Regions from separate parts of the Serratia sp. LSHTC3 genome, predicted to be linked through region 2. Evidence: predicted binding sites of a transcription regulator. Region 2 holds the regulator's gene; the other holds the start of a gene.
The links. The regulator CRP, encoded in region 2, controls carbon source genes, mostly activating them, when cyclic AMP is high. The targets are predictions, from matches to a motif close to ATGTGANNNNNNTCACAT.
Positions count from the first base shown of each region.

Region 1: a site for CRP is predicted at 1,098-1,115, ahead of deoC (deoxyribose-phosphate aldolase). Genes of this name have one in related genera too.

Region 1 covers NZ_JBXUNP010000003.1:376,964-380,380, forward strand. Annotated here, with positions in the region: gene AC2CGI_RS14660 (NupC/NupG family nucleoside CNT transporter) at 1-967, shown strand, start outside; gene deoC (deoxyribose-phosphate aldolase) at 1,338-2,117, shown strand; gene deoA (thymidine phosphorylase) at 2,184-3,417, shown strand, end outside.
Region 2 covers NZ_JBXUNP010000007.1:23,158-26,574, reverse strand. Annotated here, with positions in the region: gene AC2CGI_RS21480 (YccS/YhfK family putative transporter) at 1-1,437, opposite strand, end outside; gene crp (cAMP-activated global transcriptional regulator CRP) at 1,488-2,120, opposite strand; gene AC2CGI_RS21470 (OsmC family protein) at 2,503-2,910, shown strand; gene AC2CGI_RS21465 (phosphoribulokinase) at 2,948-3,417, opposite strand, start outside.

The sequences.
Region 1 (3,417 bases), on a different contig from region 2:
GATCGTGTTCTTCTCCTCGCTGATTGCGGTGCTGTACTACCTCGGCATCATGCAGTTGGTGATCCGCGTGTTGGGCGGCGGCCTGCACAAGTTGCTGGGCACCTCGCGCACCGAATCGCTGTCGGCGACCGCCAACATTTTCGTCGGCCAGACCGAAGCGCCGCTGGTGGTACGCCCCTATATCGCCACCATGAGCCAGTCAGAACTGTTCGCCGTGATGTGCGGCGGCCTGGCCTCGGTAGCCGGTTCGGTGTTGGCGGGGTACGCGCAGATGGGCGTGCCGCTGGAATACCTGATCGCGGCGTCCTTCATGGCCGCGCCGGGCGGGCTGCTGTTCGCCAAGCTGATGGTGCCGGAAACTGAGCAGACCCACGATAAAGACGATGCGATGAAGCTGATCGCTGAAGAAGATCGTCCGGCCAACGTGATCGACGCGGCGGCTTCCGGCGCGGCTTCCGGCATGCAGCTGGCGCTGAACGTCGGTGCGATGCTGCTGGCGTTTATCGCGCTGATCGCCTTGCTTAACGGCATTCTCGGCGGTATCGGCGGCTGGTTCGATTACCCGCAGCTGTCGCTCGAGCTGATCCTCGGCTGGGTGTTCTCGCCGATCGCCTTCCTGATCGGCGTGCCGTGGAGTGAAGCGATGACCGCCGGTTCGTTTATCGGCCAGAAGATCATCGTCAACGAATTCGTCGCCTATATGAACTTCGGCGCCTATCTGCGCCCGGACGACGTGGTGGCGGCGGAAGGCCTGCAGGTGCTGTCGGCTCACACCAAGGCGATCATCTCCTTTGCGCTGTGCGGCTTCGCCAACCTCTCCTCGGTGGCGATCTTGCTGGGTGGTCTGGGCAGCATGGCGCCCAACCGTCGCCACGACATCGCGCGCTTCGGTCTGAAGGCCGTGGCGGCGGGCACGCTGTCCAACCTGATGAGTGCCACCATCGCCGGCTTCTTCCTGGCGCTGTAAGCCATCACGGAGCCCGCGACGGCGCGACCGATCGCGGGACTCCGCCTATACTCTAAGCAACGCGGGTGCTTGCCGCATCCGCGATCTTCAGCCGCTTCTTTAGCGAATTTGTGAACGATATCGCGTTATTTTGTGATGCTCTTCACATATAATTCCGGTCTGTTACAGTGCTATTTCATATAGTGTGACGATGAACGCGAATCGCCTCCGGCATTCGTGTTCAAATAGCTATTACTGGCCGGCCGCAAGGCGGGTGGCCATGTGCGGTGAGAAGGATCTCAGTTGCCGCCGCGGGAACGCCGTTCCCCAGCGCTATCTTCATGGAACCAAGTCCGCTCGCCAACACCCAGGTACTCAGTTGGAGAGTTTTATGACCGAATTAACCGCAGCAGCGCAACGTGCGCTGAACTTGATGGATTTAACCACGCTGAATGATGATGACACCGACGAGAAAGTGATCGCGCTCTGTCGTCAGGCCAACAGCCCGGCCGGCCACACGGCGGCCATCTGCATTTACCCGCGTTTTATCCCGGTGGCGCGTAAGGCGCTGCGCGAGCAAGGCACGCCGGACATCCGCATCGCCACCGTGACCAACTTCCCGCATGGCAATGACGATATCGACATCGCGCTGGCGGAAACCCGCGCGGCGATCGCCTATGGCGCGGATGAAGTGGACGTGGTGTTCCCATACCGTGCGCTGATCGCCGGCAACGAACAGGTCGGCTTCGAGCTGGTGAAACAGTGCAAGCAGGCTTGCCAGGCGGCCAACGTGCTGTTGAAAGTGATCATCGAAACCGGTGAGCTGAAACAGGCCGATTTGATCCGCAAGGCGTCCGAGATCGCCATCAAGGCCGGGGCTGACTTTATCAAGACCTCCACCGGCAAGGTGCCGGTCAACGCCACCCTGGAGAGCGCCGAGCTGATGATGTCGGTGATCCGCGATCTGGGCGTGGCGAAGACGGTGGGCTTCAAGCCGGCCGGCGGCGTGCGCACCGCGGAAGACGCGCTGCATTATCTGCAACTTGCCGATCGTATTCTGGGCGAGGGGTGGGCCGATGCGCGGCATTTCCGCTTTGGCGCTTCCAGCCTGCTGGCCAGCTTGCTGACCACGCTGGGCCACCAGACTCAGACCGCCGGCGGCGGCTACTGATCGATTTCGTTGGCGGGCGCCAGGCGCGCCCGTCTGCACCGACTCTCAGCGACACAGGGGGATGCCTTGTTCCTGGCTCAAGAAATTATTCGTAAGAAACGCGACGGCCAGCCGTTAAGCGAAGCGGAAATCCGCTTTTTCATCAACGGTATTCGCGACAATGTGGTGTCGGAAGGGCAGATCGCCGCGCTGGCGATGACCATTTATTTCCATGGCATGAGCATGCCGGAGCGCGTGGCGCTCACCATGGCGATGCGCGATTCCGGCACCGTGCTGGACTGGAAGAGTTTGGCGCTGAACGGCCCGATCGTCGACAAGCATTCGACCGGCGGCGTGGGCGACGTGACCTCGCTGATGCTCGGCCCGATGGTGGCGGCCTGCGGCGGCTATGTGCCGATGATCTCCGGCCGCGGCCTGGGTCATACCGGCGGCACGCTGGACAAACTGGAAGCCATTCCGGGCTTCAATATTTTCCCGGACGATAACGCCTTCCGTAAAATCATTCAGGACGTCGGCGTGGCGATCATCGGCCAGACCAGCTCGCTGGCGCCGGCGGACAAACGTTTTTACGCCACCCGCGACATCACCGCCACCGTGGATTCTATCCCGCTGATCACTGCCTCCATTCTGGCCAAGAAACTGGCGGAAGGGCTGGATGCGCTGGTGATGGACGTGAAGGTCGGTTCCGGCGCCTTTATGCCGACCTATGCCCTGTCGCAAGATTTGGCGCAGGCGATCGTCGGCGTGGCCAACGGCGCGGGCTGCAAGACCACTGCGCTGCTGACCGACATGAACCAGGTGCTGGCCTCCAGCGCCGGCAATGCGGTGGAAGTGCGCGAAGCGGTGCGTTTCCTGACCGGTGAATACCGCAACCCGCGCCTGCTGGAAGTGACGCTGGCGCTGTGCGTGGAGATGCTGCTGTCCGGCGGCCTGGCGAATGACGAGGCCGATGCGCGTGCCAAACTGCAGGCGGTGCTGGACAACGGCAAGGCGGCGGAAGTGTTTGGCCGCATGGTGGCGGCGCAGCAAGGGCCGATAGACTTCGTCGAACGTTATGATAGCTATCTGCCGGCGGCAACGCTGAGCAAGCCGGTGTATGCTGAAAATCCGGGTATCATCAGCGCCATGGATACCCGCGCGCTGGGCATGGCGGTGGTTTCGCTGGGCGGCGGCCGCCGCCGGGCGAGCGACGCCATCGATTACAGCGTCGGTCTGACCGAGGTGGCGCGCCTGGGTGATAAGGTGGATGCCCAGCAGCCGCTGGCGATGATCCACGCCAACGATGAAGAGAGCTGGCAGC
Region 2 (3,417 bases):
CGAGCCGTTCAGCGCCAGCAGCTGCAGGGTGTAAACCGCCGTGACCGTAAAGCCAATCACCGACAGCCCGTAGTTCTTGCGCGAAACCAGGTAGGCCAGCAGCGTGATCACCAGCATGATGCTCAGCGTTTCTCCTTCCGGCAGCTGCAGCTGCAACAGCCCGGCCGCCAGCAATAGCCCGGCAATCGTGCCCAGCGCACGGTGCTGAATACGCACCCGGGTGGCGTTATACCCGTTTTGGCTCACCAGCATGATGGTGAGCAGGATCCAGTAAGGCTTCGGCAGGTTGAAAACCGCACCCAGGCTGCTGCCGACCGCCAGCGTCACCCCCAGCCGCGCGGCGTTGCGCAGGGCGGTGGATTTGAACGACAGGTAGCTGGCCAGCGCCGGCCAAAACGGCAGGCGGTGCTGGCCGGGCATCAGGTCGCGGCGGTACAGCGGATGCTGGGTGCGCAGCAGGCGAGCGATGCGGCTGAAGTGGTAATAACAAAACTGGCCGACCGGGTTATCGGGATGCTGCGCCGCCATTTTTTCCAGCGCCGCCAGTTCGTGGCTCATGGAGAAGCGCTTCGAATGTTGATGGTAGAGAATATCGTGCGCCACCACGCGCAGCCGGCCGGCGATCACCTGAGCGTTGCGGCGAATGATCGCTTCGGCCTGGCTCTGCTCCACCAGTTTTTGCACCTCCTCCGGCAGATGCAGGCTGACGGTGATGTGCTCCTGCAGATCCATCGCCACCTGAAAGGCGCGCTGCAGGCGCTTTTGTTCGAGGTTGTTGGCGTGCGGCAGGAAATTGAGCTGTTGGTATAAAAGGCTGATCAGATCCATCACCTTTTGTTGGCGCACCAGCAGCGGCGGCAGCGCGGTTTGCGGATCGGTGTGCTGGGTCAGCAACGAGTATTTGGCTTCGAAATAGTCAGCCAGCTCCAGATAGAGCTGGCTGAGCGTCTCGCGCATTGGCTGTTCTTTCCACAGCTTGAACCAGAACCAGGTGAATAAGCCGTACCAGACGGTGCCGATCGCGTACAGCAGCGGCGCCTGCCAGAGGGGTACCGTGCCGGCCGTGCTGAGGGCGAAAATGGCGGCCACCAGCGCCGCCGGCAACAGCCGGGCGTGCAGCGGGCTGATTTCGCCGGTGATGCCGAGCAGCAGCGCCAGGCCCAGCATCAGCGCCGGCAGCGGCACGTGCCACAGCAGTGCCTGTTGCAGCAGCACGCTGCTGAAGGCGAACAGCGAGCCGCCGACGATCAGCCGTTTAAAGAAGCGCTTATGCGGCGTGTCCAGACCGGCGATATTGCAGCAGGCGGGCACCAGAGAGAACATCAGGCCGAGCTGCAGCTGGCCTATTAACAAGCCGAACAGCACCGGCAGACACAACACCAGCGTTTGTCGCAGTGCGTAGTTGATTTCCGGGTGGTAGATCAGGCGGCGCCACATGGCAGAGAGCAGATAAAAAAACGGCGCAGACTGCGCCGTTTCTTCGGGGATTAACGGGTGCCGTAGACGACAATGGTTTTGCCGTGGGCGGAAATCAGGTTTTGATCTTCCAGCATTTTCAGAATACGGCCAACGGTTTCACGCGAGCAGCCGACGATCTGGCCGATCTCCTGACGGGTGATCTTGATCTGCATGCCGTCCGGGTGAGTCATGGCGTCAGGTTGCTTCGCCAGATTCAGCAGGGTTTGCGCGATGCGGCCGGTCACGTCCAGGAAGGCGAGGTTGCCCACTTTTTCGGAGGTGACCTGCAGGCGGCTCGCCATTTGGGCGGACAGACGCATCAGGATGTCCGGGTTCACCTGGATCAGCTGGCGGAATTTCTTGTAGGAAATTTCGGCCACTTCACAGGCGGTTTTCGCGCGAACCCAGGCGCTGCGCTCCTGGCCTTCTTCGAACAATCCGAGCTCGCCGATGAAATCCCCCTGGTTGAGGTAGGACAGGATCATCTCTTTACCTTCTTCATCCTTGATCAGCACCGCGACGGAGCCTTTCACGATGTAGTAAAGCGTTTCGGCCTTTTCACCTTGGTGAATCAGCGTACTCTTCGATGGATATTTGTGGATATGGCAATGAGACAGGAACCATTCGAGAGTAGGGTCTGTTTGCGGTTTGCCGAGAACCATTCGCTGTTATCCTCTGTTGTTATCGCTGCCTTGTGTCACAGGGGTCAGAGTTCCCTGTAAAACCCGCCTGTAGCCGCAGTTATGAGCGAGGGCTACCGGCAAGTTTTGAGGCGTGTCATAAAAATACGCTGTCGCTCTAGCATATTAACTTGCCGTAAGCGCTGCAAGCTACATTCTGTTAACATACCGGTAAAGGAGCCTTTCTCTGGGCGTTTCCCTGAAATGCAGTGTCCCGGAAAGATTTATTGCGGCTCTGTTTGTAGCACAGAGTAAGGCGGGTGTCTCGTGTTGTCTCGCTTCAGCATGATTAGCATCAGGTTACGTTGCCTGTTTCTATGCGAAAGCGTACTCTGATTTTAAGAAATCAACCGGAGTGACCAGAATGCAGGCAAGAGTTAAGTGGGTGGAAGGGTTAACGTTTTTGGGGGAATCGGCCTCCGGCCACCAGGTGCTGATGGACGGCAACGCCGGTGATAAAGCGCCCAGCCCGATGGAGATGGTGCTGATGTCGGTGGGCGGCTGCAGCGCGATCGACGTGGTATCCATCCTGCAAAAGGGGCGCAACGACGTGCGCGACTGCGAGGTGAAGCTGACCTCCGAGCGCCGCGAAGAAGCCCCGCGGTTGTTCACCCATATCAACCTGCACTTCATCGTGACCGGCCAGGATCTGACCGACAAGATCGTCGAACGTGCGGTGAACCTGTCGGCGGAGAAATACTGCTCGGTGGCGCTGATGCTCAACAAGGCCGCCACGGTAACCCACAGCTTCGAGATCCGCCAACCGGCGTAATCGAGGCGGAGCGCGGCCGGCGCCGCGCTCAACGCATTTATTCGATCTTCTTGCCTTCCAGCAACCGTTGCACCAGCGGCGCCATGATCAGCTCCATCGCCAGCCCCATTTTGCCGCCCGGCACCACTAACGTATTGATGTGCGAGATAAACGATCCCTGCAGCATCGCCAGCAAGTAGGGGAAGTCGATCTGGTCCAGCCCGCGGAAGTGGATCACCACGAAGCTTTCATCCAGTGAGGGAATGGCCTTGGCGGCGAACGGGTTGGAGGTGTCCACCGTCGGCACGCGCTGGAAGTTGATGTGGGTGCGCGAGAACTGCGGCGTAATGTAGTTGATGTAGTCTTCCATCGAGCGCACCACCGAATCCATCACCGCTTCGCGGGAGTGGCCACGTTCGCCGGTATCGCGGATCAGCTTCTGGATCCACTCCAGGTTGACGATCGGCACCACGCCGACCAGCAGATCGACGTGTTTGGCCACGTCATGGTGCTCAGTAACCACGCCGC